DNA from 3 places in the Peribacillus sp. NJ4 genome. Region 1 is predicted to be linked to each of the others. Evidence: riboswitches for the same ligand, from Rfam matches in the RefSeq annotation. Region 1 holds a riboswitch; each other region holds the start of a gene.
What was found. A riboswitch is a leader RNA that binds a small molecule or an ion and turns the genes downstream of it on or off. The one in region 1 is predicted to bind S-adenosylmethionine.
Positions count from the first base shown of each region.

Region 1 (10,537 bases):
TGAAAATAAAAAGTTAAGCCTGGCGGATGCAGTCAAACAAAAACTGGCTCAAAAGCAAGCAGGTTCAAGTAAAGATAAACTGGAAACCGGCGTTGTGAAGAAAACGAAACAGCTTAAAAGCCAGTTGACCAAAAAGCCGAATAACCAACGTAAGCGTACAGGGGTATAATCCTAATTTGTCAAAGGACAACGACTGTTCGGAGCTTATCAGAGAGCAGTTACCTTTCATGAATGAAGGTACTGCTTTTTTATATGAACGTTCAAATGGGATTTTAGTAATGAGTGAAAGGTTCTAGTGTGGCTTCGTATATTTACCATTTATTAGGTGGTTTGAAGGTTGGACTCCTGGTAATTCAGTGGTAAAAAGAATGCTTCGCCCACTTTTTCAAAAGTCGGTAAGGCTAAAAAAACATTTTTTCTCGAATATGGGAATGACATCTCTGTATCTGTTTATTAAAATCATTACAGTTCCACTTGTTTCTGTTTTAAAATTGTAAGAGTGGTGACATGTTGTTACCATATTGTTTTGTTAAAATAATATTTTAAGGTTTTGTAAATAATTTTTTAACTAAAGGAACCTATAAAATTGCATGGAAGGTCTTCTGGAAGGCTTATCAAATCGGTGATTATCCTTTAATTGAAAATATGAAATATATCGGGGGAATAAAGATGGACGAACGGCTGATCGGGAAAAAATATTATGAAACGATGATTGAGGATACAAGGAAGCATCCCATTCAAGCTTTGGGTGAAATGTTTCTCGTGGAACAAAAAAAGGAAAGGGCGGATTTAACCGCAATTCGCTTTGCTCAAGGTGAAGTATACTTTCAGCACCATGACTATGAGGCAGCCATTTTCAAATGGGAAAACATAGAAGGTGAACTTGGTTCATGGGCGAAGAAAAACATCGCCGATGCTTATTTTGAACTGGAAATGTATTCAACCGCGGAGGATATTTATAAATCCGTCGATACGAATGAAGCAGTTTTGAAAACGGAGGTTCTATTGCAACTGTTTTCCCTGTACATAGTGGAATCTAGAAATGATTTGGCTTCCAAAGTCGTGAAAGAAGCAGTCGAGTTTCAACCTGACTACCCGAATGTCACGGAAATAGCACGCGCCTTTTTTGAAGAACAAAAGGATTGGAACAGTGCAGTGGTATTAGCGGCAAATGAAAGTATCCGGACAGAATCAATGGGCTGGTTCGATGTGCTTAAAACGTATATCCAGCAGGGTGTTGCCCAATCGATGGATCCGGATTATTTTTCAACTGTCCTTGGTTCGCTATACACACTGGACCAGGATCGCTTCGAAAAAGTGACGGTTGCACTTTGGAAAAATTATAAATATACGGATTCTTATTTTGAATGGCTAAGAGTGATTAATAACTTGATAGATACCATCGAATTAAACCAAGGGGATGTATGGGATGAGCTTTCCGTCTATTACAGGGATGCATATGCAGGTCTATTAGAAGGAACGCACCTAATCAAAGATTTAAGCCCCGTCGTGCCAAGGTTGCTGGAAAACTGGCTGAAAATCGCAGATGGGGAGCTTTCGCTGTTTGCAGCGGCATCCGCGTTGTCCTGGAATGAAATCTTCCCGGATACGATTAATGCGCTTGTCATTCAGGATGCAGAAAGCCTGTTGGCAAAATCGCCTAAATTGGGAGGCGGACTGGAAGCGGGAGAGAAACTGTTCAATTCTATTATCCAATGGGCTGAAGAGAATGATTTAAGGGTGGGCAATAAGCTTAAATGGATGGTCGAAGGGCTTAAGGATACTAATAATTTCAATCTTCTTCTTGTGGGAAGTACAGGAAATGGCAAGACATCCTTCATTCAGTCAATTGTTGGCGAGAGCATTGCTGCCGAAGATCATTCATCCCTAGTCAGTGTCAAAGACGGGGATGATTTGGAAATCCTAGAGATTACAGATACAGATAGCAAAGTGGTCATGGAGCTGGCTGAATTGGATGAAACACGCCGTCAGCGCGGGACTATTGTCGATGTGACGATTATCAGTGACTACCTTAGAAATAATGGTCTGCGATTATTGGATACACCGGGGTTCAATGGGGAGAAAAGCGTGGAATCCGATTTCCAAGGCTATTTACATGGCAGTGATGGCCTGATGTTCGTTCTTGATGCCAGGGCGCCTTTCACCGGCAGTGAACGGGATCTATTATTGGAAATTCAAATGATGGCTCCGAAACTGCCTATCCATTTCTTATTGAATAAAATGGATACGATATATAGTGATCAAGTCGCAGTCCGGATGGAAGACGAAACATGGGATAAAGTGAATGCATATTTCCCGAATGCAAAAGTATTCGCTTTCTCCAAACTTTATGACAGCAAGCAGCAGTTGAAGGACCTTTCAGCATTCCTTCAATCGAATTATCAAGATGATAATTGGAAAGAAAGAAGATCTGAAAAAATCCTAGCGTTCATTCGTAAAACTTTATCTTATCTGTTAGAAAAGCGGGCAGCCAATGAACGGAAATGCGAGCATTCCATCTCTTGGAATGAACAGATGGAGGTCAAACTGAATGGTGCGGTCAATCAACTGGCGGATTTGGAAAAAGAAAAAAGTGAAAATATCATAAGGTCTTATCGTTCGCTTAAGGATGAAGTGAAAAGTCAGCTTTCTTCTAAAATTCCTGAATTGCTGAGGGATTGCTCTAAATCGTTAACGGAAAGCAGTGATTTCAGTCAGGTCCATGTACAGTTAAACCAGGAAATGAATGAGCGGATTCAAGCGTTCATTTCTGACAAGATCATGCCTCAATATTACCGTTCTCTTCAGGATTGGATTGCCAGTTCCCAAATGGAGTTCTCACAAAGCCAGCAGTTTATGGATGAAATGAGTGCCGGTTTCAATGAATTATACAAAGAAGAACGGATCACGCTGGCAGGCGACTTTAGGGTATTGGATGACTGGCGCCGTGATGCCGACCGGATGACAAGCAGTATCCGCATCGAAAACGTTAATATCCTTTTGCGCAGAACTCCATCGCAATTGCTGCTTAAAGGAGCAGGGAAGCTGTTTGGGGCGATACCGCAAAATAAAGCCAATATGTATAATCGTTATAAGAAATACCTGGAAAGTGAAGATTACCTGGATGTTGCCGAAATGATCACGGAACGTTTCCTTACCCAATTTGGATTGTTTGAAAAATCTTTGGATCGGGACATCTCACTTTTCTATCGCAGTTCCTTTGCCTTACTTCAAAAAACGATAGAGCAAACGCAGACAGAAATCAAAGACTACCAGGCTGCATTGGAGCATATGAAAGAAAATCCGGAAGTTTACCGTGACCCGATCACTTTGTTCGAAGTGAAATTACGTCAGTTGGAGAGACTTGAAAAAATCGAGAAAAAGCGTCTAGCCCAGCTGCAAAGAAAATGAAAAATAACGGGGAACATTTTAAATATTCGAAAAACTATTGACTTTACGACTATATCCCTATAAAGTGATAATTACGAAAAACGTAACACAATATATTCTCTTATCAAGAGTGGCGGAGGGACTGGCCCTAAGATGCCCAGCAACCGTTCCATTAGGAATTGGTGCTAAATCCTGCAAAACAGAAATGTTTTGACAGATAAGAGAGGGATAAGTCTGCAAAACAGCTGATTAAACCTCTCTATATTAATAGAGAGGTTTTTATTTTGGGATTTACACCAACTTAACTGATAAGACTAATAAGAAAATATGGAGGGGAACAAGATGAGAAGGTCTATTAAAGGGATATTCATTTCAGCCATGGCTTCGGCTTTGCTTTTAACGGGTTGCTCTACTGGGCAGAGTTCCACAGAATCGAAGAAAGAAGAAAAAGTATCATTTGAAAATGTCCCGGAAAGATTTGCTAATGGGGAAGGAGCCAAAATCAAAGTGATCCGTAAAATTGGCGGTGATGATCATACGGCCCAATACTTAGCAGGAGCGAAGGAAGAAGGAGAAGCACTGGGGTTTCAAGTGGATACATATACAGCCAATGGTGATACGGCTAAATTTCATGATGCGATCGCACAGGCTTTGCAGGAAGATTATGACGGCTATATCATCTCCCATGGTGATGATGCAGCAACAGTGAATGACGTTCAAAAGTTGGTTGATGCAGGCAAAAGCGTTGTTACATTCGATTCAATAAGCGATCTAACTAAAATAGAAGGCGTAACATTAACATCACAGGATGATGAAGCGTTGGCAACACTGGCTCTTGATAAACTGATAGAAGAACAGAAAGGTGAAGCGGCAATTGCGTATCTTTGGGTGGATGGTTTCCCTCCAATGGTGAGAAGAAATGCAGTTTATCAGGAAAAATTAAAAGAAAACCCTGGAATTAAAGAAGTCGAAAGATTCGGAGTGGCGTCTGCAGATACTTCGGTTCAAACACAAAATGCTGTAGCCGCAATGCTGAATAAATACCCTAAAGGTAAATTGGATGCCATTTTCGCAACATGGGATGCCTTCGCTATCGGTGCCGCCCGGGCAATTAAAGAAGCGGGACGCGATGAAGTGAAGATATACGGAATTGATGTGTCGAATGCAGACCTTCAGGAAATTCAATCAGCTGGCAGCTCATGGTCCTACACGGCAGCAGTCGATCCCAAGTTGATCGGTGCAGTGAATATGAGGATATTGGCGAAAAAATTAGCGGGAGAAGAAACGCCGCAAACCTATGACTTAGAGGCTTCACTTATTTCACAAAAGGAAATCCAGGCTTCAAAAGAAGCGGTAAATATGGCAAATCTGTCTGGTATTGTCGAAGGATGGGGTGTATCAGCGGAATTTGAAGAAGATTGGATGAAAGTTTTGAAAGATCATTACAAAAAGTAAAAGGGGACACTCTCTTTCCAGTGAAGGGAGTGTCTGTTCAATAAGGGGGAATGGACATGGGCACGCAACTAGAAATGAAGAAAATCTCGATTGAATTTCCGGGGGTGAAGGCGCTTAGTGAAGTTGATTTTTCTGTACAATCAGGGAAAGCCCACGCATTGGTCGGTGCTAATGGAGCAGGGAAATCGACGTTAATGAAAGTTTTATCGGGAGCCCATGTTCATTATTCAGGTGACATAGTCATTGATGGGGTGAAGCAGGATATCCGCTCACCAAAAGAGGCGCAGGAACAAGGCATTCAAATTGTTTATCAGGAAGTGGATACGGCCCTCATCCCTTATTTAACCGTTGGGGAAAATGTGATGTTGAATGATATGGTCCAAAACATGGGAAAAAAACAGATGGTCCAATGGAAAGAGCTGCACAATAAAGCTTCTTGTATTCTTGAAGATATGAAAATTCGTGTCCCTTCGAAAAAGCTGGTAAGAGACCTTACCTTGGCTGAAAAACAGATGGTCCTGATAGCAAGAGCCGTTTCGACAGAATGCAAATTCCTAATTCTCGACGAACCAACTGCTCCGTTAAGTCATACGGAGACGACAGAGCTTTTTCGAATTGTAAATGAATTGAAGCAAAAAGGCGTGGGAATCATTTTCATTTCACATCGTCTGCCCGAGATTTTTGAAATATGTGAGGAAATTACGGTCATGAGGAATGGGGAGCGTGTCACTTGTCGAAAAATGGAAGACATCACCCGTAACGAAGTGGTAGAGAATATGCTCGGGAAAACCATGGAGGAACAGTTCCCTGAAGTGAATTCTTCGATTGGCGACGTTATTCTTGAAGTGAAGGGATTGTCAGATGCAGAGAAAGTTAAAAATGTTAGTCTCCATATTAAAGCAGGAGAGATAATCGGCTTGGCAGGGTTGGTCGGGGCTGGGAAAACGGAGCTGTGTAAAACCCTTTTCGGTCATACTTCGATCACAGCGGGTGAGGTCATCCTGAATGGCCGAAAGCTTTCTTTGAAATCACCGCACCATGCAGTAAAAAGCGGCATGGCACTTGTACCTGAGGAACGCAGGAAAGAAGGGATCCTTGTTCAGGAATCGGTCGCGGCGAACTTGACTGCAGCCAGTATCGGCAAATTCTGCAGAACATTCGGTTTCGTGGATCGTAAGGCGGAAAAGGAAAAGGCGAAAGAAATGATCGCCAGTATCGGAATTAAAACTCCTTCCGGGGAAGTGAAGGTCGAAAACCTTTCAGGCGGTAACCAGCAAAAGGTTGCCATTGGAAAATGGCTTATTGCCGATGCGGATGTATACATATTCGATGAACCGACGAAAGGGGTCGATGTTGGAGCCAAGAAGGATATTTTCGAATTGATTGCAAAGCTTGCGAGGAATGGAAAAGCGATCATTTATGCCTCATCCGAGCTTTCCGAAATCATTGGCATTACCAACCGGACATATGTGTTATATGACGGGAGCACTGTCATCGAATTCGAAACGAACAAAACGAATGAAGAAGAACTACTATTCTATTCAACAGGAGGAAAATAGGATGAGCGTACCCATTCCTGTTACACAGACAGCGAAAGCAAAGAAAAAGGTGGAACTATTCGACTTTTTCTATAAATACGGCACAATATTGACGATTATCATTCTGATTGGAATTTTTGCCGTGTCCAATCCATCTTTCATTCAAACTACTAATCTGATCAACATCCTGCGTTCCATTTCAATCGTGACCATCATTGCGATCGGCATTACGATATCCCTTACGGTGGATGGCTTCGACCTTTCCGTCGGTTCCGTCGCATCATTGGCCAATGCCATCGTCATATCAATGTTTGTCTGGTTTTCGCAGGATACATTTATCGCCATATTAGCTGCGATCGGTGCCTCACTTGTCGTAGGGGCTTTAAATTCGTTCATGATCGTTAAATTGAGAATTCCCGACATGCTGATGACATTGGCCACCATGTTCATTATCCAGGGAATTGCCCTTACCTATACAAAAGGGGCCACGGTTTCGCAAAATATGGTCATGCCCGATGGGACCTTCGCAACAGGTCTTATCAGCCCGCTTTTCGCCAAAATTGGCCAGGTACCATGGATAATCCTGATCATGGCAACCATTGTGATAGCGACCCATATCTTTTTGACTTATACGAAGCATGGTCGTTATATGTACATTATTGGCGGAAATAAGGAAGCGGCAAGACTTTCCGGGATATCGGTTAATAAATACAAAGTTCTTGCCTATCTGCTTTCGGCTCTATTAGCTGCAATTGGGGGGATTGTCCTTGCTTCAAGGGTCATGACATCGGAAATCAATTCAGGGTCCCCTTATTTAATGGATGCCGTTGCAGCAGCCTTCATTGGTTCCTCCGTTTTAGGAGCGGGAAAACCGAATGCCTTTGGAACCTTCGTCGGTGCAGTCCTGATCGGAATCCTTCAAAATGGGCTGATCATGATGTCAGTTCCGTATTATGCGATGGATATCGTCAAAGGAACAGTGCTGGCCCTTGCGCTCGCGGTAACCTATTACAAACAAAAACACTAAAGTGAATCCGTCACGTTAATATGACTATATGATAAGTTGCATGTAGATGATATAAGAGACTGGTAAACTCGTGGTGAGTTTTAACGAAAGAATAAGAAGATAGGGGAAGAGGGGTCTTTTTAGCCCTCTTTCCACACTAATTTCCAATATCCAAATTTTAAAAAAGTAATTACACTCACTATATTTTGTTTTTATAAATGACTTTGTTAACATCGTGTCTTACTGTTTTGTGACCTTCTTTAATTCCTTTCCCCATGGCAATAAGCATAACATCTAAATACCTATCAGAAATTTTTAAGGCTGACTTTAATTGTTCGGAATCATACCCGGACATTGTAATGGTTTCAAGACCTGCCTCGTTCGCTAATAAAACTAACGACATTGACGCCAGGCTTGCGTCTCTTATTAATTCAACCTTTAAATCTTCTTTTGACTTATTTAGATAATAATTGATTGCCGCGTTTGTTAGATAATCTCTTACTGATGCGTCAAAATAACCTTTTTGAAACTCATCCTCATGTATCATTATGATATTTTCTTTTTCAAATGCTTGATAATCACCTAGTATAACAATCAGTACTGATGCTTCAATTACCTGTTGCTGATTAAAAGCAATGGGCAGTAACAAATTCTTTAAATATGGTTCATCTATAACCAGGTATCGTGTTGCTTGAATATTGTTTCCGTTAGGCGATTTACTGGCTCCTTCAATAAATGTCGCCAACGTTTCTGGACTAATTTTATAATGGGGATCATACTGCCTTACTGAACGTCTTTTTTCTATAATCTCTCTTACACTCATCGTGTTCACTCCCAATGTTATATTTGCTTCATAATCAGAGTATAATGGACCATGATGTGGTAGAAAATAACGCACAATAAAGTGGCATAGCCACCTTTATGTGCCTATTCAGGGGGAATGAGTAATGAAGAGTCTAAATACTGGAATAAATATTTTCATGAATACTGTAGGAGGAAAGTGGAAATGCTTAATCCTCTTCTTTCTGAGTCAAAAACCAATGAGGACGAAAGAGTTTTATATTCTAATACCGGCCATTACCCAGAAAGTCTTAACCGACCAATTAAAGCAGTTGGAAAGAGATGGGCTTGTCCGAAGAGAAGTATATAAAGTAGTACCACCAAAGGTAGAATACAGTTTAACTGAGTTAGGTCAATCCTTTGTACCTGTATTAAATACAATGTGTGAATGGGGCAATACATATGCAGTCGAACAAAACCTCGAAAGACAAGAACAAATCTGTCGTCATCATAAATAAGTAAGAACTGCATGATGTGTGTTGCCTTACTTCAACTAGGAGTATGGCTTTTCTTTTGACAAGATCAGTGATGGGAAGCAGGATTTATTCAAGCTTTAGTATATTTGTAAGAAATACGTTATTAGAGGAAATGTCTTGAAGATGAACTTTTTGGCAGTCTCTCTAGAGATTGTATTAAACTAACAGGTGCTTTACTTTAAAGTAGTTGTTTTGCCGAGCTCTTTTTCTTATGGTTTTAAAGGAACAGGTAGTTGCATAAGATTTTTTTTACTTTATAATTAGTACCAGGTATTAATATCAGTTATAAAAATGATGCAATTCATAAACACGAGGTGGTTATTTTATGTTCAAATCCAAAGCACGTATTACTGCGATAGGTTCTTATGTTCCAGAAAAAAGGTTAACGAATAAGGACTTAGAAAAGATGGTTGAAACCAATGATGAATGGATTGTTAAACGTACTGGTATTAAAGAGCGAAGAATTGCACATGAAGAAGAGTTTACTAGTGATATAAGTTATAAAGCTGTAAAGGATTTAATGGAACGGTATGATAAATCTGTCGAAGATGTTGATATGATTATTGTCTGTACCTTTACACCTGATTTCAACACGCCAAGTGTAGCTTCTTTAGTCCAAGCAAAGCTAGGTATTAAGAATACTGGAGCTATTGATTTAAACGCTGCTTGTGCAGGATTTACTTATGGGTTGCATGTAGCTAATGGATTAGTAACATCTGGTTTAAACAAGAAAGTTCTTGTTATTGGAGCTGATACTTTATCTAAAATTATGGACTATGAAGATCGAGCCACTTGTATTTTATTTGGAGATGGTGGAGGAGCAGTTCTTGTAGAATATGATGAACAACAACCAAGTTTCATTTCTTCACATTTATATTCGGAAGGAGAAGGCGGAAAAAATTTATATAGTACAAACCTATCGACACGTATAAATGGTGAAGACTTGAATAATAGTGGTAACCTTGTACAAAATGGACGTGAAGTTTATAAATGGGCTGTTACTACTGTTCCAAAAGGAATGCAAACAGTGATGAAAAATACTGAATTTCAATTGAATGATGTTGATTGGTTTGTTCCGCATAGTGCAAATTTAAGAATGATTGAGTCAATATGTGATAGAAGTGGCTTTCCAATTGAGCGTACTTTATATAGCTTAGTGGAGTATGGAAATACTTCTTCAGCAACAATACCATTAGCTTTAGATATAGGAATAAGAGAAGGGAAGCTCAATAATGGTGAGAAGATTTTATTATATGGTTTCGGTGGTGGGTTAGCACAAGCAGGATTGCTTATCAATTGGACCCTATAACACTTTTTTCTACTACTGATCAGCAGCTTTGTTCTTATTGATATAAAGGGTCAGTTTAAGTTATCAAGGATACTAAAATAACAAAAGACACCATACTAATAGGTATGGTGTCTTTGAATTATCTTAAGGGAGTTCAAAATCTCCAAATGGGCGGAAGCCCGCCTTTAGTAAGAAGTTTGGGTTTGTTAGTGATAAGTGAACAGGGCCAAAATATCATGTTTACTCCAATACTTAGTGGGAATGCTATTTACAGTATATATCCCTGAAATTTGAGGAGGAAATTTTAACATGCTTGATGCTAAGACCATAGAAATCGTTCAGTCAACAGCACCTGTTCTCAAGGAACATAGTAAACCAATAGGAAAGAGATTTTATGAATTACTATTTTCAAAAGCTCCTGATTTGTATAACCTTTTTAACCAAACGAACCAAAAAAGAGGAATTCAACAAGAGGCCTTGGGATATGCTGTCTATGCTGCAGGTGAACATATTACGAACCTTGAAGCGATAAAACCTGTAATTA
Region 1 is NZ_JAUCFQ010000001.1:4,912,457-4,922,993, reverse strand. It holds gene QUF94_RS24585 (hypothetical protein) at 1-169, shown strand, start outside; gene QUF94_RS24580 (GTPase domain-containing protein) at 646-3,411, shown strand; SAM riboswitch class I at 3,509-3,614, shown strand; gene QUF94_RS24575 (sugar ABC transporter substrate-binding protein) at 3,733-4,845, shown strand; gene QUF94_RS24570 (sugar ABC transporter ATP-binding protein) at 4,902-6,404, shown strand; gene QUF94_RS24565 (ABC transporter permease) at 6,406-7,410, shown strand; gene QUF94_RS24560 (nitroreductase family protein) at 7,589-8,212, opposite strand; gene QUF94_RS24555 (winged helix-turn-helix transcriptional regulator) at 8,337-8,687, shown strand; gene QUF94_RS24550 (ketoacyl-ACP synthase III) at 9,031-10,014, shown strand; gene hmpA (NO-inducible flavohemoprotein) at 10,303-10,537, shown strand, end outside.

Region 2 (10,537 bases), 4.4 Mb from region 1:
ATTAAAACCTCTTCTTGTGGAAGTGGTTTTTTTGTTTATGAAAGGCCCGGTTTCAATTTAATTCCTACTAAATCCATAGAGAAAGAGGAGAAATAGTATGTCAGAGAAAAAGTTACGTTTCGAAACATTGAGTGTTCATGGCGGTTTGCAAGCTGATGAAACAGGTGCACGTGCAGTCCCGATCTACCAAAGCAATGCATACTTGTTCAAAGACACTGACCATGCAGCGAATTTATTTGGCTTAAAGGAGAATGGCTATATATATACACGACTACATAATCCCACGGTCAGCGTTTTTGAGGAAAGAATGGCCTTATTGGAAGGCGGTATCGGCGGATTGGCAACAGCAAGCGGAATGGCTGCCATCTCACTGTCAATCCTGAATATTGCCGGTGCAGGGGATGAGATCGTTTCAGCCTCCACTTTATATGGCGGTACGTATAATCTTTTTGAAAATACTCTTCCTAAATATGGGATTAAAGTGAAGTTCGTTTCTCCTGATGACCCTGAAAATTTCAAAAGGGCGATTACGCCAAGAACTAAAGCCATATTTGCCGAAACGATCGGAAATCCAAGTTTGAGGGTCCTTGATATTGAAGCGGTAGCCGACATTGCCCATGATGCCGGGATACCTTTAATCATTGATAATACCTTCGCTACACCGTATCTATGCAGACCAATTGATTTTGGAGCGGATATTGTTATCCATTCCGCTACAAAATGGCTTCTGGGAAATGGAACCACCTTAGGCGGTGTCATCGTGGATGGAGGGAAGTTCGATTGGAACTCGCCAAACTACCCTGGCTTTACGGAGCCTGATCCAAGTTACGACGGTCTGGTATACGCCGAGGCAGTTGGACCAGCCGCTTTTATAACGAAAGCCCGAGTGCAGTTACTTCGTGATTTAGGCCCTGCGCTAAGTGCCCAAAGCGCATTCCAGTTTACGCTTGGACTTGAAACGCTGCATGTGAGGATGAAAGAGCATCTTTCGAACACGAAGTCTGTACTTCAATATTTGAAAAAACACCCTGCCGTGACTTGGGTTTCGCATCCTGCTAATGAGGATCATCCCGATAAAGCCCTTGCGGATAAATATTTGCCTAAGGGAGCAGGATCTGTTGTGACTTTTGGAATAAAGGGAGACCGCGAAGCCGGGGCGAAACTTATCAATTCGGTGGAATTATGGTCCCATGTAGCGAATGTAGGGGATGCGAAGAGTTTAATCATTCACCCTGCCAGTACGACCCATCAGCAATTGAATGATGCAGGTCTGGCGAAAGCTGGTGTGCGTGCTGATCAAGTCCGTTTATCCATTGGGATTGAAAATGTAGAGGATTTAATAGAAGATTTGGAGCAGGCAATTGAAAAAGCGACGAATATCGTCTCCTTGACTTCTAAAACGGTTTAAGCAAAAAGTCCTGGGCATTCTTGAACTAGAAATATTATACATTGCGCTCCTTTTTTATCTATGATAAAATTTCAACATACTAAAGAACTTAATGATGTACAAATATTCTATATATTAGCTCTTATCAAGAGAGGTGGAGGGATGTGCCCGATGAAACCCGGCAACCGACAAGGAGATTTCCTTGGAAAGGTGCCAATTCACACAAAGTTTAATCACTTTGGAAGATGAGAGGAAGGCCTGTTTCTTCACCTGCCTTTCTGCTCATGCAGAAAGGTTTTTTCTATTTCAGTAGGGAAAACCTTTGCATGAATTGCAAAATTGGTAGGGGAAACAGATAATAATGTAGAGAAATTAACTAAGTTCATAGGTTTTATTGGATAAAAGAGGTGAGGATTAATGATTACATTGACAAAAGTCAGTAAGCTGTTCCGAACAGGAAAAGGAAGCAGTGAGACGATCAAGGCTGTAAATAATGTGAATGTTGAAATAAATAAAGGCGAGATTTTCGGTATTATTGGTTATAGTGGAGCGGGGAAAAGTACTTTGATCAGGATGCTCAATGGATTGGAAACACCCACAGAAGGATCCGTTGTGGTGGCTGAGAAGGAAATTTCAAAAATTAAAGGTGCTCAGCTTCGTAAGGCCCGTCAAGAAATCAGCATGATTTTCCAACATTTCAATCTATTATGGTCCAGGACCGTTCAGGAAAATATATCCTTCCCGTTGGAAATTGCAGGAGTTTCAAAATTTGAACGCACCAAACGTGTGAACGAATTGATCAAGTTAGTCGGACTGGAAGGCAGAGAAAAGGCCTATCCTTCGCAATTAAGCGGAGGGCAAAAGCAACGGGTGGGAATAGCCAGGGCTCTAGCGAATGATCCTAAAGTGCTGCTGTGTGATGAAGCGACTTCTGCCTTGGATCCACAGACTACCGACTCTATACTCGAATTGCTTGTTGACATCAATCAGCGTCTTGGGTTGACGATTGTCTTGATAACACATGAAATGCATGTAATACGTAAAATCTGTCATCGTGTGGCTGTGATGGAAAGCGGGCAAGTTGTTGAACAGGGACCTGTCCTGGATGTTTTCAAGAATCCTAAAGAACAAATGACGAAGCGTTTCGTGCAACAGGTGACGGAACCGGAAGAAACGAAAGAAACGATGGACCATCTGCTCGAACGCTTTCCTGCAGGCAAAGTGATTCAATTGACTTTTGTAGGTGATCATGCAGAAAGCCCGTTGATCACTAAGCTTGTGCGTAACTTCGAGTTGGATGTCAATATAGTTCAAGGTAAAATATCGCAAACCAGAAGCGGTTCATATGGAACGTTGTTTATCCATCTTGATGGCAAAGAGGATGAAATGCTCCGCGCAATCGAATTCATTAAAGCACAGCAGGTAGGCGTGGAGGTGATTACTCATGCTTGAAGAATTATTGCCGAATGTTGATTGGGAAGACATTATTGAAGCAACGAAAGAAACGCTTTATATGACAAGTATCTCTGTAGTGGCAACCTTTTTTATAGGCATATTATTAGGATTGATCCTGTTCTTGACAGGGAAGGGGAATATGTGGGAAAACCGGGCAATCAACGCGGTCATCAGTGCTGTGGTTAATATATTCCGTTCCATTCCATTTCTTATTTTGATCGTGCTGCTCATTCCTTTCACTAAAGCGCTTGTCGGTTCCATGATCGGAGAGAACGCTGCACTGCCGGCACTTATTATCGGTGCGGCACCATTTTATGCACGTATGGTTGAAATCGGCCTCCGTGAAATCGATAAAGGTGTAATTGAAGCCGCTAAATCGATGGGGGCAAAAACGAGCACGATCATTTGGAAGGTCCTTCTTCCGGAGTCGATGCCTGCCCTTATTTCCGGGATTACGGTAACATCGATTGCATTGGTTGGATATACCGCAATGGCCGGGGTCATCGGCGCAGGCGGACTTGGTAATCTAGCCTATCTGGAGGGCTATCAAAGAAATCAAAATGACGTTACGCTTGTAGCGACTATCGTTATTCTAATTATCGTCTTCATAATTCAAATTATTGGAGATGTGATTACATCTAAATTGGACAAAAGATAAAGGGAGATGAAAAGGATGAAAAAGTTTTTAGGATTTGCATTGATTTTAGTGTTATCTATCGCTTTGGCTGCTTGTGGAAGTGAAAAGGATAAAGGCGGCAGTGAAACGGAAAAAGAATCGAAGAAATTAGTTGTAGGGGCATCCAATGTTCCGCATGCTGAAATCCTTGAGGAAGCTAAGCCGCTTCTTGAAGAAAAAGGAATAGAATTGGAAATCGAAACATTCCAGGACTATGTTTTACCAAATAAGGCTTTAAATGATAAGGAATTGGATGCTAACTATTTTCAGCACATTCCTTATTTAGAATCCCAAATTAAAGAAAATGGATATGATTTCGTTAATGCAGGCGGAATCCATATCGAGCCAATAGCTCTATACTCAAAAAAATATAAAACCATCGATAAACTTCCTGATGGGGCAACGATCATTTTAAGCAGCTCTGTCGCTGATCATGGGCGTGCTTTATCCCTTTTGGAAAAGAATGGCCTGATCACTTTGAAAGAGGGAATCGATAAAACGACGGCTACAACTAAAGACATCGTTAAAAATGAGAAAAACCTTAAATTCGATTCTGAATATGAAGCGGCTCTGCTTCCTAAAATTTATGAGAGCAGCGAAGGCGATGCTGTTTTGATCAACTCAAACTATGCGATCGATGCAGGTTTGAATCCGATTGAAGATTCGATCGCCATTGAAGATTCTGAATCACCATACGTGAATGTCATCGCTGTAAACAAAGGTGACGAAAATAAAGAAGCAATCAAAGCGCTTGTAGAAGTATTGCATTCTAAAGAAATTCAAGATTTCATCCTTGAAGAATACGAAGGTGCAGTTGTACCGGCGGATAAATAATTCAACAATGACGGCCTGATGTAATTCAGGTCGTTTTTTCATGTTTATATATGATAGAAAAAGGGTAGAGAATGATTGAAGGTAATAAAATGATACACAAATTTGAAAGGATGGTTCACTATCAATACTCTGGATTTAAATGTAACAAGCGAAATGGAAAAGGCGATGCAGTCTTCACATGGGATTGGCTACAGTGAGTACAGTAGAAACTTAGACCTCCGTATCGAGGTTGAGAAAGAACGAGATAGGGAACATGAAAAGTGCAACAAAATGGTCCTGGACCTGCAACGCAAAATTCACGGCTAAGCATATAAAAGAGTTCTTTAAAAGATCGGTCTGTAGAGGTAAAATGGTAAGTGGTCCAGAAAATAAGGGTTTCCTTATTGGATGAACTTACATAATGCCTTACAGTCCGATTTTTTTATTTTCAAAGCGGAACGTTCATACCATCCGATCGACTCTTTCGAACATATATTAATAAGAACGAAGGTTTGCCGAATAATAAGATAATTTTAACAAAAGCTAAAATAAGGCTAAATATGCTGTAAATAGGCTATATCTGTTAGTATGGTAAGAATAGGACAGGTTTTTAACATGTAAGAAGTGGAAACCCTTTTCTATATTAGTTGATTCCAAATTGGATTTGTTATAAAATTGGAATGAGAATAAATTGAGAATGGTTTTACGTAAATTTATAGTAAAGAAAGTAATCTTTACTTTCTGGTAATAAAATAGGAATTAGTTCACGGAGGTATTATTATGTCAGCTTCTACATTAACGGTTAAAGATCTTCACGTATCAATTGAAGGCAAAGAGATTTTAAAAGGGGTAAACCTTGAAGTTAAAGGTGGGGAGATCCATGCGATCATGGGACCAAATGGAACTGGTAAATCCACTTTATCATCAGCAATCATGGGTCACCCTAAATATGAAGTAACAAGCGGTAGCATCACATTCGATGGTGAAGACGTATTGGAAATGGAAGTCGACGAGCGCGCTCGTGCAGGCCTATTCCTAGCTATGCAATATCCAAGTGAAATCAGTGGTGTTACAAACGCTGACTTCCTACGTTCTTCCATTAATGCACGTCGTGAAGAAGGCGATGAAATTTCATTGATGAAATTCATCCGTCAAATGGATCAAAAAATGGAATTCCTTGAAATGGATGAAGATATGGCGCAACGCTATCTGAATGAAGGTTTTTCCGGCGGAGAGAAAAAACGTAACGAGATCCTTCAATTAATGATGATCCAACCTAAAATTGCAATTTTGGATGAGATTGATTCAGGTCTTGATATCGATGCACTTAAAGTCGTTTCAAAAGGAATCAACGAAATGCGTGGAGAAGACTTTGGATGCTTGATCATCACTCACTACCAACGTCTATTAAATTACATCACTCCTGATTATGTACATGTAATGATGCAAGGACGTGTGGTTAAATCAGGCGGTCCTGAACTTGCTGCCCGCTTGGAAGCGGAAGGTTATGATTGGATCAAACAAGAATTGGGCATTGAAGACGAAACTGTTGGCGAAGAAGCGTAAGTAGGAGGATTTGCAATGACTACAGAAACGAAATTACCGTTTGAACAAGAGGATATAAGCTCCTATTCAACTAAAAATAATGAGCCAGCTTGGCTTTCCGAGCTTCGGATTCAAGCGTTTTCTGAATTTGAAAAGCTCCCGATGCCAAAGCCGGATAAAACGAAAATCGACAAATGGAATTTTACTTCCTTCAAAACCCACGCGGTTGAAAGTGAAGCTTTTGCCTCTTTAGAGGAGCTTCCGGAAGAAATTAAATCCATTATTGAAGAAAATGGGAACTTATACATTCAACGCAACAATACGCCGGCATATATCAATCTGTCAGCTAATGTGAAAGAACAAGGCGTCATCTTTACGGATATTTTCACAGCGGCCCGTGACCATTCTGAGCTCGTGCAAAAATATTTCATGAAAGACGGCGTTAAAATAGATGAACATCGTTTAACAGCGCTGCATGCTGCATTAGTCAATGGGGGAGCATTCCTCTATGTTCCGAAAAATGTAGAAATCAAAGAACCGATTCAATCGGTATTCTTGTTGGATAATCCAGATACTACACTTTTCAACCATGTATTGATCGTAGCGGAAGATAACAGCTCGGTAACGTATGTGGAGAACTATTTCTCAAACGTTGAATCTAGCGAAGGTATCGCCAATATCGTAACCGAAGTAATTGCGAATGCAAATGCAAAAGTGGAATACGGAGCGGTCGACACCCTTTCAAAAGGATTTACGACATATGTTAACCGCCGTGGGGTGGCAGGTCGTGACGCACATATCGAATGGGCGCTAGGTCTTATGAATGATGGTAATACGATTTCGGATAACACAACATATTTAATGGGCGATGGCTCACATGGGGATACTAAATCTGTTGTAGTTGGCCGCGGGGAGCAAAAGCAGAACTTTACGACTGCCATCATTCATTATGGTAAGCGTTCCGAGGGGTATATCCTTAAGCATGGTGTTGTGAAGGAAAGTGCATCCACGATTTTCAATGGAATTGGAAAAATAGAGTATGGTGCGACAAAATCCAATGCCGAACAAGAATCACGCGTACTGATGTTAAGTGAAAAAGCACGCGGAGACGCCAATCCAATCCTTTTAATTGATGAAGATGATGTAACGGCTGGTCATGCCGCTTCTGTTGGACGTGTTGACCCGCTTCAACTTTATTATTTAATGAGCCGTGGTATAACAAAGCAAGAAGCGGAAAGACTTGTCATTCACGGATTCTTGGCCCCTGTTGTTAACCAACTTCCTATTGAGGGAGTAAAAAAACAATTAGTTGCGGTCATTGAAAGGAAAGTACAGTAATGAACCCATACGAAATTCGTAAGCTTTTTCCAATATTAGATCAAGAAGTCAATGGTCAGCCATTAGTTTATTTAGATAGTGCTGCAACCTCTCAAAAACCGGCTGCAGTGATTGAAGCGATTGAGCAATATTACCGCGGATACAACTCGAATGTTCACCGCGGGGTGCATACACTAGGAACAAAAGCTACGGATGCGTATGAAGGTGCACGTGAAAAGGTGCGTAAATTCATTAATGCTTCTTCTACTGAAGAGATCATCTTTACCAGAGGTACGACTACTTCTTTGAATACAGTAGCAAAAAGTTACGGTGGAGCAAATGTTAAAGAGGGTGACGAAATCGTCATCTCTTACATGGAGCATCATAGTAATATCATTCCGTGGCAACAGCTTGCCAAAGAAAAAGGCGCTGTACTGAAGTACATTCCACTTCAAGAGGATGGAACGATTTCCCTTGATGATGTGAGGGCAACAATTACGGATGCAACGAAAATCGTTTCCATCATGCAGGTTTCGAATGTACTTGGTGTTATCAATCCTGTGAAGGAAATCGCGAAAATTGCCCATGATCACGATGCTGTAATGGTAGTCGACGGGGCACAAAGTACACCTCATTTAAAAGTGGATGTCCGCGATTTGGATTGTGACTTCTTTGCCTTCTCAGGTCATAAAATGGTCGGTCCGACTGGTATCGGCGTATTATATGGTAAAAAAGAATTACTGGAAAAAATGGAGCCGATTGAATTTGGCGGGGAAATGATTGATTTTGTAGGTTTGTATGAGTCTACATGGAAAGAACTCCCGTGGAAATTCGAAGGCGGAACCCCTATCATTGCTGGTGCGATCGGCATTGGGGCTGCGATCGATTTCTTGGAAGAAATCGGCTTGGATAATATTGAGCGGCATGAACATAAACTCGCCGCTTATGCAATGGAAAAAATGTCTGCAGTTGAAGGACTTACCATATACGGTCCAAAAGATGCAGAAAAACGTGCGGGCGTAGTAACCTTTAATATTAATGACGTACATCCACATGATGTCGCTACCGTACTTGATGCAGATGGAATTGCTGTCCGTGCCGGTCATCACTGCGCACAGCCATTAATGAAATGGCTTGACGTGTCATCGACAGCAAGAGCAAGTTTCTATCTCTATAACACGGAAGAAGATATTGATAAGCTTGTGTCCGGGCTTGTTAAAACGAAGGAGTATTTCAGCAATGTCTTTTGATAACTTAGATACACTTTACCGTCAGGTCATTATGGATCATTATAAGAAACCACGTAATAAGGGTATGCTTGAGGATGGAAGCATGACAATTGATATGAACAATCCAACTTGCGGCGATCGGATTCGTTTAACGATGAAGATTGAAGATGGAAAAGTCAGCGATGTTAAATTCGATGGTGACGGTTGTTCGATATCCATGAGTTCAGCTTCCATGATGACTCAAGCCATAAAGGGCAAAGACGTAGATACTGCTTTAGCGATGTCCGAGACTTTTTCCTTAATGATTCAAGGAAAAGAATACGATGATGAGATGGACCTTGGGGATATTGAAGCCCTTCAAGGTGTTTCTAAATTCCCTGCCCGAATCAAGTGTGCGACGCTAGCTTGGAAGGCCATGGAAAAGGGATTGAAGGAATAATTAAATTAAAATGAGCTGTTGTAATTCAGCCATTTGAAATGGAGGAATACGAGCTATGGCAAAGAAAATGCCTGATATCGGCGATTATAAATATGGCTTTGCGGATAAAGATGTTTCCATCTTCCGTTCAAAGCGTGGTCTGACAAAAGAAATCGTGGAAGAAATTTCTCGAATGAAGGATGAACCGCAATGGATGCTTGATTTCCGTTTGAAATCATTGGAGCATTTCTACAACATGCCAATGCCTCAATGGGGCGGCGACATGCAAAGCTTGAACTTTGATGAAATCACATATTATGTTAAACCATCAGAGAAATCAGAGAAATCCTGGGATGAAGTTCCTGATGAAATCAAACAGACTTTTGATAAATTGGGAATTCCTGAAGCTGAACAAAAATACCTTGCAGGCGTATCTGCTCAATATGAATCAGAAGTGGTTTACCATAGCATGAAAGTGGAATTGGAAGATATGGGTATCGTGTTTAAAGATACGGACTCAGCACTTCGTGAAAATGAAGATATCTTCCGTGAGCATTTTGGAAAAACGATTCCGCCGACTGACAATAAATTCTCGGCATTGAATTCAGCAGTTTGGTCAGGTGGATCTTTCATCTATGTACCAAAAGGCGTTAAAGTGGATACTCCGCTTCAAGCTTATTTCCGAATCAACTCTGAAAACATGGGTCAATTCGAACGTACGCTTATCATTGTTGATGAAGGCGCATCCGTTCACTATGTAGAAGGTTGTACAGCACCTGTTTATACAACTAACTCCCTTCATAGTGCGGTTGTTGAAATCGTCATTAAAAAAGATGCTTACTGCCGTTACACGACGATCCAAAACTGGGCAAACAACGTGTTTAACCTGGTTACGAAACGTGCGGTTTGTGAAGCAAACGCAACAATGGAATGGATTGATGGTAACATCGGTTCTAAATTGACAATGAAATATCCTGCTGTCATCTTAAAAGGTGAAGGCGCTCGCGGTATGACATTATCCATTGCTATTGCCGGTAAAGGCCAACACCAAGATGCTGGAGCTAAAATGATTCACCTAGCGCCAAATACATCTTCAACCATTGTATCAAAATCAATTTCTAAACAAGGCGGTAAAGTAACATACCGCGGTATCGTTCACTTCGGACGTAAGGCCGATGGGGCTCGTTCCAACATTGAATGTGATACATTAATCATGGATAATCAGTCTACTTCTGATACAATCCCTTACAACGAAATCTTGAATGACAACATTTCCCTTGAACACGAAGCGAAGGTTTCCAAAGTATCTGAGGAACAATTGTTCTACTTGATGAGCCGCGGAATTTCTGAGCAAGAAGCAACGGAAATGATCGTAATGGGCTTTATCGAACCATTTACAAAAGAACTTCCAATGGAATATGCGGTTGAAATGAACCGTCTGATCAAGTTCGAAATGGAAGGCTCCATCGGCTAATAACCGACTGGCCTGCCTGTAAGGCGATTTAGAATAACCATTCATACAAAAGCCTGCCGGGTCTGCCTGGCAGGCTTTTGTATTTGGAAAGTGATATATGACACTCTTATACCAAAGATTAAATATGGCTCAATAAGGGTAAAAAATAATAAAGGAAGAAGTCAGGAAATGGGGACTGTCCCGGGAGGAGTGATGGTGCAGATGATTTATGTTGGCGTGACAG
Region 2 is NZ_JAUCFQ010000001.1:539,371-549,907, forward strand. It holds gene QUF94_RS02620 (O-acetylhomoserine aminocarboxypropyltransferase/cysteine synthase family protein) at 98-1,408, shown strand; SAM riboswitch class I at 1,527-1,639, shown strand; gene QUF94_RS02625 (methionine ABC transporter ATP-binding protein) at 1,805-2,839, shown strand; gene QUF94_RS02630 (methionine ABC transporter permease) at 2,832-3,500, shown strand; gene QUF94_RS02635 (MetQ/NlpA family ABC transporter substrate-binding protein) at 3,516-4,352, shown strand; gene QUF94_RS29030 (YuzK family famiily protein) at 4,518-4,658, shown strand; gene sufC (Fe-S cluster assembly ATPase SufC) at 5,112-5,897, shown strand; gene sufD (Fe-S cluster assembly protein SufD) at 5,913-7,214, shown strand; gene QUF94_RS02650 (cysteine desulfurase) at 7,214-8,443, shown strand; gene sufU (Fe-S cluster assembly sulfur transfer protein SufU) at 8,433-8,861, shown strand; gene sufB (Fe-S cluster assembly protein SufB) at 8,917-10,314, shown strand; gene QUF94_RS02665 (DUF72 domain-containing protein) at 10,516-10,537, shown strand, end outside.
Region 2: linked by a shared signal. The riboswitch ahead of QUF94_RS02625 (methionine ABC transporter ATP-binding protein) and the one ahead of QUF94_RS24575 (sugar ABC transporter substrate-binding protein) in region 1 are both predicted to bind S-adenosylmethionine.

Region 3 (10,537 bases), 650 kb from region 1:
TGGAATTACATTCGATATACGTTTTGATCGTTTTGATAAGTTCAGTATCCTGCTTGGTCTTGCCGAGAATCTCATTGATATACCACCTTGCATTCGTAACGGAAGGGTCATTTATTAATGAGTGGGGGATGATGTCTGCCAAATTAGCAACCTTTAGATCCGGCAGATGCACTTGTGCCAAATCAAAACATTTTTTCTCCTGGTTCCTGTGATGATGAAGGTCTTGATTTACAGGGTGAAAGCGCCCGGTGAACATACGTGTCTTTACATAAAAGTCACTTTCAAGCGTGGAAGAAATGGCGATTAGTTCATTATTTGATAAAGATTCATCCTTGTCCGTTTCAATTAAGATTCCTGACGTTTCATTTTCCCAGACCAATGCTGCGTCAGATGGAACGAAAGCGAGGAAGGCGTCTTCAAAATCGGAGATGGAAAAATCAGCATGAGTCAGCTTGAAATGAATGAATCGAACATTCTCCCAGCTTGTTAAGGGCAATGGTGCATTCGGTTCGGATAAAAAAGTTTTCCATGATACGTCTTGATACGTTTTTGGGTTATTTGGGTTTATGGAAGGAGCAAATAGCAGTTCCAATAAACGGATTTCTTCTGTTGTGATTTCTGAACGGGGAATCCCAAGTATACTTCTAGAGTCTTCGAACCAAACATATTCAGAAATTTCATCAGTATCCATTTTATTGGTAATAGTATTCGGGAATTTTTGTTTAAGATTTTCAAGCATCGTCTCCACCTTCTTTCTTCATATCCATATCATTATAGCGAAAAAGAATAAAGTGCAAAAGATTAAGAATATTACTAGTTTTTAAGAAAAACCACCTGACAAGGTCAAATCATTCCGGTAACGCAAATTCATGGTTAAAAAGCGAGTTGAAAGAAAAGTTGAAAGTATTGTTAATTTTAGGCAAGGGTTTTGCGTATGCTTTATGGAATATCGTTTAAGAGGAGGCGATTGTATGAACATTTTAATATTGGGTGGTACACGGTTTATAGGCCGGTATTTAGTTAAAGCTGCGATTGAGAAAGGGCATGATGTCACACTTTTTAATCGTGGAAGCAACCCTGATGTTTTTGGCGAAATCGAACAATTAAGAGGGGACCGCGACGGGGATCTGGAAATGTTGAAGGAAAGACATTGGGATGCAGTCATTGACACATCGGGTTTTATCCCTCGAACTGTAGAGAAATCTTGCAGATTACTGAATCAGGTTAAACATTATACATATATTTCAAGCTGCTCAGTTTATAAGGATCCAAGCAAACCGGGCATTGATGAAAATGGAGCGGTTCATACACTAAATGATGAAAAAGTAGAAGAAATCACCCGTGGAACGGCTGGACCGATATACGGGGAATATTATGGTCCGCTAAAATCATTGAGCGAAAAAGCAGCTGAAAAAGAACTGCCGGGGAAAGTCTTGTCAATTCGTGCTGGCCAAATAGTAGGTCCATATGATTACACTGACCGTTTGCCATACTGGCTTAAGAGAATAGCGGAAGGGGGAGAAGTTTTATCCCCGGGACGCCCTGGCCGTCCAATCCAATTTATCGATGCAAGGGACTTAGCTCAATGGATCATACAAATGATAGAAAAAAGTATGACAGGTGCATATAACGCCGTGGGACCGGATTACACTCTAACTATGGGTCGTTTACTTGAAGACTGTAAAAAGGTGACAAGAAGCAATGCTGCCTTTACATGGGTATCTGAAAAGTTCTTGATGGACAATAAAGTCGAACCGTGGGGAGAGATGCCTTTATGGATACCGGAAGAGTTCCCTTTTCCAGGAGCCAAGGAACCTTTGAATGGATTTTTGGCTTTTGATAACAATAAAGCCATCAATAATGGACTAACATTCCGTCCGCTTTCTGAAACACTCGAAGATATTTGGGATTGGGAAAAGAACCGACCAGAGTCAGCTGATAGAAAAGCTGGTATCCACAGACAACATGAAAGTGATCTCCTTCGATTATGGAAACAGACTGTCTGATGAAAGCTTCTTTTATTAGACTGAAGGATTGGCACCACATTATGTTTAATGATAGGTGCATAGAGAAAAGGGTGATTTGAAACAAGCAATGTTATGATTTGATTCCTTTATGTATTAAAAAGCGATGGGGAAAAACCCCATCGCTTTTTCAGTCCATGGATGTGCTTGCGTGGGTTGTGAGGACTTCAAGGTTTTCCATGGCTGCTGTCACTTTTTCCCGGTTAATATCAGGGAAAAGAAGATGGATGCCTTCCCCTTCTTTGACAGAGTGGGCTGCAATCTCTTGAAGTTCCGCCCTATGTTCAACCGTCAGACCAATATCAAACAATGTCATAGGCAGTTTAAGCACCTGGTAGAATGGAAGTAATTGTTTTATTTCTGAGAATTTCCCTTCCAACATAAGCTGGACTAAAATGCCATAAGCCACTTTTTCCCCGTGAAGTAAATGATGAGTTTGCGTAATGGAAGTCATGCCATTATGAATGGAGTGGGCACCGGCAATGCGCAGGTACTGGTCACCAAAGCCGCCAACTAGACCACTGGTGATGATGTTCGTTTCAATTACACGCTTTAGTGCGTCTGTCCATTTGCCCTTTTCCAAATCCGCTAGGGCTTCCTCGCCATATGTCAATAATACTTCCTGACATTGCCTTGCGGCCATATGTGCCAATTCAATACAAACGGACTTTGTGGCAAGTTTTTCGACCAGTGCATTGCCCTCATACCATTTCGCCAATGTATCGCCGATTCCTGCCCGTAAATAGCCAATAGGCGAATCCAATAGAATTCCCGGTTCGATAAATAACATCCAAGCGCTTTTTTCATGAATATCATAGCGGACATAGGAACCATTATCATCATAAATGACACTTAACGGTGTCCAGGCAGCGCAGGTGGAAGCCAGGGTTGGAATGAGGATGATTTCCTTTTGAAGCGAGTTTCCGGCCGATTTGGCGAGATCGAGCAGCTTACCGCCTCCAATGCCGATTAATGCATCCACACCTTGTTCAAGAGCTGACTTCTTGACGCGTTCAATTTCCGGGTCACTGCATTCCCCGTCGTATGTGAAAAAAATCGTCTCAATATTTTCGAAAGAAGGAAAAAATGGTTCAGCAACTTTCCATGATTTTCTTCCATGAATAACGAGCACTTTACGAATGTTCGCTTTACTCAGTTTTGCTTCCAGTGTTTCAAGGACATTAGCTTTACAGGCATAATAGGCTGGGCCGCTGCGGACTTCCAGTAGGGTATTCATATTCGTTCTCCTTAATGTAAAGGCCTGTTTCCCTGAAAAGGGAAAGCAGGCCTCGATTATTTGATCATTTCATCCAATCTGGTTTTCCGAATCCGGCAAATTTGCTATCAATCACTTTTTCAAACTGGGCGGATTCCACTACTGATTTAATATCCTTGGCAAATTGAGCGTCTACATCTTTTGTATTCACTGCAACAACGTTTCGATACATATCTGGCATCTTTTCTAAAACAAGGGCATCCTGGAGGTCCATTTTCGCTGCGAGAGCGAAATTACCAGGGACAGCTGATAGGTCAACACTGTCTGTTGCGCGGGGCAATTGAGCGGATTCCAATGGCTTAAATTGGATGTTTTTTGGATTTTCCGTTACATCCTTTTCAGATATTTTTAAAGGGTCGACATCTGGGTCAACCTCAATCAATTCTTCATCCACCAGCACTTTAAGTGCACGTGCAAGGTTAACCGGATCATTGGGCAATGCAAGGGATGTACCGTCTTTAATTTCTTTCAACGATTTATATTTGTTCGAGTATATGCCCATTGGTGCTGTTGGAACTATGATAAGGTCGGAAAGCGTTAGATCATTTTCTTTAGCGAAGTTATCCATGTACACTTTATGCTGGAATAGGTTGGCGTCGATTGAGTTGTTGCCAAGCGACTTATTCGGCTGGATATAGTCGGTGAACTCTACGATCTCTATTTTGTAACCGAGATCTTCCAGACCTGGCTGGATTGCTTCTTTAACCATATCGGCGTATGGCCCGGTAGTCGCCCCGATCTTCAATTCTTTTTTGTCTTCAGTTTTTGGGGATGCATCATCGCTTCCGCAAGCTGACAAGCCAAGGGCAAGTGCACAGACTGATAATAACGAAGCTATTTTCTTCATTTGAAATTCCTCCTGAAATGATATGTATTGAATCATTGAAAAAATGACTGATTCTATCGTTTGTTAACTAAGTATGAGGCTTTGTCACCAACCATTTGAATGATTTGTACAAGGCAGATCAACACGACGATCGTCGTGATCATGACCGTGTTGTCATAACGGTAATAACCGTACCTGATGGCCAGGTCACCAATTCCACCTCCGCCGATTGTCCCTGCCATTGCTGAGTAACCGATCAGTGAAATGGTCGTTAATGTCAGCCCCTGAATGATTCCCGGTTTTGCCTCCGGAAGAAGTACATCCTTAATGATCATCCATGGAGTGGCCCCCACGGCAATTGCAGCTTCAATCACTCCTTTGTCTATTTCACGTAATGCCGATTCCACGATCCTTGCAAAAAAAGGTATCGCGGATACGGACAGGGAAACAGAAGCCGCTCTTGGCCCTATCGTCGATCCAGTAAGCAGTTCCGTTAAAGGAAGGAGGGCGACCAAGAGAATGATGAACGGGATTGAACGGACAATATTGACTGCGAAACCGAGTGATCGATTCACGACGCTATTTTCAAAGAATAAATTCCTGGTTGTCGTAAACAGCAATACTCCAAGTGGTAAACCTATCAAAAGGGCTACCGCAAGGGAAACGCCGACCATATAAATCGTTTCAAGAAAGGCTTTATTAAGATCAGGTAAAATATTGACGATGGAATCAAGAAATGACATGTTTTAACACCTCCGCAGAACTGGAACGATTTTTTATATATTCCAATGCCGAATGAATTTCAGCGGCCTCACCGATTAACTCAATGATCAAGATGCCTAAAGGGACATCCTGAATATACTCAATTTTACCGTGCAGGATATTCCCCTTTACTGAATGGGATTGGAGAGCGTCGGAGAGAATCGATTCACCGGCGGTTTGCCCTTCGAATTGAATTTTAATAATCGTTCCTTTACTTCCCTCAATCAAATGTGAGGGAAGTTCGAAATCCAATACACTGCTGATGAATTGCTTCGTTAACTCCTGCTTTGGCTGTGAAAATATTTCATAAACGGAACCTTCTTCAATTACCCGCCCATCCTGCATGACGGCGACTCGGTGGCATAGTTCTTTGACCACTTCCATTTCATGTGTAATCAACACGATGGTGATCCCGAGCTCCCTGCTTATTTTTTTTAATAACTGTAAAATCGCTTTTGTTGTTGTTGGATCAAGGGCTGAAGTCGCTTCATCACATAACAGTACGGTGGGGTCATTTGCTAAGGCCCGGGCTATGCCGACCCGTTGCTTCTGTCCACCGCTAAGCTGTGCCGGATAGACATCTTTTTTATCACTGAGCCCTACGATTTCCAGCAATTCCAATACACGTAACCTGATGGCGTCCTTCGATTGATGCGCGGCCTTTAAGGCGAAAGCGACATTTTCATAAACGGTTTTTGAACTGACCAGGGAAAAGTGTTGAAATATCATTCCGATTTTTTGACGTTGTTTACGAAGCTCTTTACTTGATAAAGAGGTTAAATCAATGCCGTCAATGATGATATTTCCGGCTGTCGGACGCTCAAGCAAATTCAAGCAGCGGAGTAATGAGCTTTTTCCAGCTCCGCTGTAGCCGACAATTCCATACACTTCGCCTTTTTGAATGGTTAAAGATACGTTATCCACTCCGATAACTCGGTTTTTCTTCGTGATGTATTCCTTTCGGACTGAACGGATTTCAATCATGATCCTTCCCCCTTAAACATAAAAAACTGCCTCTATCATTCAGAAAGAGGCAGCGAAATTATATCTCGTCTTATCTTTCAGAATGCAAACATTCTGCAGGAAGTGGCACCGTTCCCGAAGGGCGGTTGCCGGACATCACAGGGCCTGATCCCTCCGTCACTCTTGATAAGTAAACTATTATTTTAGAATATTTCAAGTTTTATAATATAATCTATAATATTTGTAAAATTCCACAATGTCAATCGTTTCTGTGATTTGGTGATGGTTTTTTGTCGATAATGTTCCGTGCGGTTCATTAAAACCATTCCTGTCAAAAGGGCTCTTAGTCAATAATCCGTCTTTTACATCCAGATATTCCATTATTTACTTGTCAAAAGGGTAAAGAGATAATACATTTATTATAATAAAGTGAAAAAGGGAGAAAAAACTATTTTTGTACAATGATGGGGTGGAAATGCATGATAGAGATTAAGACGGTAAATGATGTGGTTTGTGTGCACGGGACTCCTGACGGGGTCAAGTCGGGGATGAGTGTTTATGTTTTTTTAACGGATGGGCTATTGATAGATACTGGCGCACAGATTTTATTGGAAGGACTTATTCCATTCTATGAGTCCGCAGACTTCGAAACAGTTGCCCTGACGCACTATCATGAGGACCATACGGGAGGCGCTGCCTGGATAAAGGAACATAAAAAGGTTCCGATATTCATTCATCCGATGTCGGTTGATGCTTGTGCGAAGGATGCTGAATATCCTGAATATCGTAAAATGTTTTGGGGAAAAAGAGACGCCTTTAAGGCTGAGCCGCTAGGCAAGGCCATTCATTCCCGCACCCAAACGTGGGAGCCGATTTTTACCCCTGGTCATGCGAAGGACCATATGGTGTATTTGAATCACAGCACTGGCATGCTCTTTTCTGGAGACCTTTTCGTAACACCAAAAACAAAGCTTATCTTACGGGAAGAGTCTGTCCCGATCATCATCGATTCCATAAAAAAATTACTCCGATATGACTTTGGGGAAGTGTTTTGCTGCCATGCTGGGCATGTGCCTGACGGAAAGGAAATGTTTCGAAATAAACTCGATTATTTGGAAAACCTCCAAGGTGAAATTTTACGCTTACATGATCAAGGGCATACAGTCCATGAAATCCAGCAAGTCGTTTTACCGAATCGCTATCCCCTTATCGAGATATCTGGACATGAATGGGATTCAGAGCATATCATAACTTCGATATTAAACGAAAATGTTTTGAATGCCAGTGAGAATGGAACTATTTGAATTAACAATAGATATTGAAAGATATTAATGCTTTTAGCATAATATCAAATGCCTACGGGGGATAGAGTGCGGGAATTGGAAAAAGGCAAGAAGACAGCATGTTGTAATATTTAATTTGCACTCAAACAACTTCCATCCGGGAAGTTGTTTTTTTATGGAGGGGGTGCTTTTCATAAAAAAACATTTGTTAGTGGGGAATATGACGCATGAACGAAAGTTCACTTTTTTTAAGTGGAGCTCCCCAAAAAGAGAGCCCACGAGTGTTTATTTATTGATATTGGGATCTGTTTCATCATAAAAATCATGTGCTTCCTCGATGTTCTGAAGGTTAGCGACTTCATACACATTTCCGCCTGCCATTCCTTCATTGATGATTCGGTCGATATCGAGGAAAACGGAATCCTTGCCATCATATTCGGTATCCTTCAAAAATGTCATTTTTTCTTTATCCAAAATAAATCCCTCCTAGCTTTTTCTTTAGTTTAGGCAAAGGAGGGATTTTTATTCCGTTCAGAGGGTTAATGAATGAAAAAGGGGAAAGGGCTCAATCATATACATGGTAGACCATTAAGTCATGGATCATGCTTTTGAGTTGGGTTTCATCTGTTTCGGAAGGTGGGTTGGCTGTCCATTCGATGGATCCATCTTTATGGTACAAGGCTTTGATTGCCTCCTTTTTGAAATAAAATGAAATTTTCCATCCTGGCAGATTCTTATGCAGTGGTGCCCACTGAAAATGGGTGATCATATGTATAACCTCCATATATGCTGTCTTTCATTTCATTATAATGTAAAACGGCAGCTGGAGGTGTCATTTTATTGTCAGGTTGGAAAAAGTCAATTCAATGAAAAGATTTTTTAAATGCAAAAGCCGGTTAGCTTCAATTTCCTCTTCATCGAACTGCATGGGCTTTGAGTTCACTTCGTATATGAAGAGCGAACCCGATTCATCTTCCCCTATATCAATGGAAAATTCTCCGAGAAACCCGATTTTTTTCGAAAGAGTCTCACCGCATTTTTGGGCGATATTCGCTAATTTTTGATTTAAGCTTCTTGATTGCAGGTCTTGATAAGGAAAAAGCTTACCCCCTCGGGGAGTGTGGGTGGTGATTTCCTGAGTTTGTGACATCCTTACTGCTTTGCCGGTCACTTTATAAAAACCTTTTTCATAATGGACGAGAATCCGGTAATCGTAACGATGACCAAAAATTTTTTTCGGTATGATCGCCTGTTGAGCAAGGTAGCTTCTTTTTAATAAATCCCTTTTTTTTGTTTCCCAGAATGAAGTGAAATCCGGAAAGGACTCACTATGCTTTAGGCTATTGAAAAAAAGTGTCCCATCAGGATTTTTGATGATGGTATAAATGCCCTTCCCTTGGCTTCCTTTGCATGGTTTAAGGTAAATATGCCTGTGGGTTTCTAGGAAAGCATCCAAGCAATCGCTGTTCCGCAGGATCATGGTGGGGGGGAGGTGAGTGGTGAGGGCCCCGTCTTCCGTTAATGCTTCGAACATTACATATTTATCTATAAAACAAGGGTTGAAAAGGTTAATTCGATATTCTTTAAAGTGGTTGATGAGACTCTGGAATTCTTCTGAAGCCTCATAGCCCCTCGATGGGATACGGTTATAGACGATGTCAGGGGGCGGCATCTTACACTCGATCCATTTGTTTGAAGTGGAGGAAAAAACATACCCTCTCAACGACTCGGAATGCAGGGCATTTCCTGTGAATGCATAAGTCAAAATCCCGTGTTTCAATAAATATAAGGATAGGTCCCGAAAAAGGGTCAGGTTTCCACCCAAACCTGATTCCTTTTTGGGATTGGAAACAGTCAGTATTCCGACGACAAGCATCCGGTTACCTGGGAATATGGTGATAGGAATTAGGGGGTGATTCGAATGGTCCTTTTTATAGCTGATCTCCTCTTTGGCAGACCCGGCGAAAAGATCCGCATTCTCATGAGTGTGGTGCCAATTTTCAGTGCGGATATCGTAAAAAATGTTCATCGCGGCACACTGATTGATTTCGTAATCGTCTGTTCCGTAAGGTAAATGGCATAATCAAGGCTTAGCTTTCTGGTCAGCAATTCGAAATCCTTGAGTTTTGGATGGGAGAAGATGGAACGTCCAGGTTTGGAATTGGCTTCAAACATCCAAACCTGCCCTTTTTTATCCAATCCAAAATCAAATCCTATTTCTGCAATGATGCCGTCCAAGTTCTTTTCTATACTGTCACTTAGAATCAGTGCGGCTTCCGATAGCTTTCGTTCGACTTCTTTCGCTTCATCGTCATCTCCAAACAATTCGGCGACCGTTTTGATGACACCCCCGCTTTTAATATGGGTCGTGACGCTACCGGCACCAGCGATTTTTGCTGCAATCGCGGACACCTGCCATTTTCCATTACTGTCCTTGTTCGTATGGACCCGGAAATCCACTGGACGTTTTTCAGATCGAATTAATGGGATCCCCTGCTGCACGATAAGGTTCTCAAGCGGCCGGTCGTGAAAAATATGTTTAACAATGGCTTCCAAAGTGGAAAACTTTTGCAGTTTATTTTCTTTTGCTTCATTTGTATAGCGGCAATAGTAAACATCCTCATGCTTATCATAAAGAATTTGGTGAATCCCTAGACCGAGGCTGCCGTGAATGGGCTTTATATAAACTTGACGGTAATGGGAAAGAAGGGTTTCCACCACGGACATGGATTTAAATGGATACGTTTCCGGCAAATAAGGCAGTGCCCGCTCATCTGCGCATAACCTTTCATTTACATCCCATTTATTGAAAAAACCAGGATTATACCATGGAATGGTATATTCTTTTTGAAATTTCTGCTTCACTTCTTTAGGTCCATCGCGGTTTTCCGTCAACCGGTTTGGGAGACGGTCATAGATGACATTAGGAAAAGGAAATTCATTAATGTGCCAGTCATCGTTATCAAACACATAACCTTTGATTGTCTCCTCATCCCAATTGATTACATTCTCTCCAAAAACAAAGGGGATACAGCCTGTGGTCCTGCTAAGCGAAAGGAGCTTTGCGAAAAATTCCGTTCTCTCCCCTAATGGTTTGTTTGAAAGGCCGGTGAATCCTGAGGAAAAGATTCCGACAAGCGGTCCGATATGGATGCTCTTGCCGTATATGAATAAATGAAGGGGAATATCGGTATGATCGAATATAAGCGATTCCGCAAGACTTTCCGATAGGACGATTGATTGATTGACGGCCGGGTTTTGTTTGACGATGGCAGGACATGAATGTCGTCCGAAATAAATTAATTCAATCTCTGCCAAATCTCCAAGCTCTGAAGGATAGTAGAGAACATTGCCAGGGGTAGCGGCAATTTCGGCAGGATAAGTCTTTCTCACTTTCTATTCA
Region 3 is NZ_JAUCFQ010000001.1:4,266,236-4,276,772, reverse strand. It holds gene QUF94_RS21310 (PucR family transcriptional regulator) at 1-739, opposite strand, end outside; gene QUF94_RS21305 (NAD-dependent epimerase/dehydratase family protein) at 972-2,006, shown strand; gene QUF94_RS21300 (iron-containing alcohol dehydrogenase family protein) at 2,155-3,261, opposite strand; gene QUF94_RS21295 (MetQ/NlpA family ABC transporter substrate-binding protein) at 3,326-4,147, opposite strand; gene QUF94_RS21290 (methionine ABC transporter permease) at 4,201-4,869, opposite strand; gene QUF94_RS21285 (methionine ABC transporter ATP-binding protein) at 4,856-5,872, opposite strand; SAM riboswitch class I at 5,940-6,044, opposite strand; gene QUF94_RS21280 (MBL fold metallo-hydrolase) at 6,331-7,155, shown strand; gene QUF94_RS21275 (hypothetical protein) at 7,420-7,608, opposite strand; gene QUF94_RS21270 (YheE family protein) at 7,700-7,903, opposite strand; gene QUF94_RS21265 (YheC/YheD family endospore coat-associated protein) at 7,967-9,163, opposite strand; gene QUF94_RS21260 (YheC/YheD family endospore coat-associated protein) at 9,160-10,527, opposite strand; gene QUF94_RS21255 (YheC/YheD family endospore coat-associated protein) at 10,531-10,537, opposite strand, start outside.
Region 3: linked by a shared signal. The riboswitch ahead of QUF94_RS21285 (methionine ABC transporter ATP-binding protein) and the one ahead of QUF94_RS24575 (sugar ABC transporter substrate-binding protein) in region 1 are both predicted to bind S-adenosylmethionine.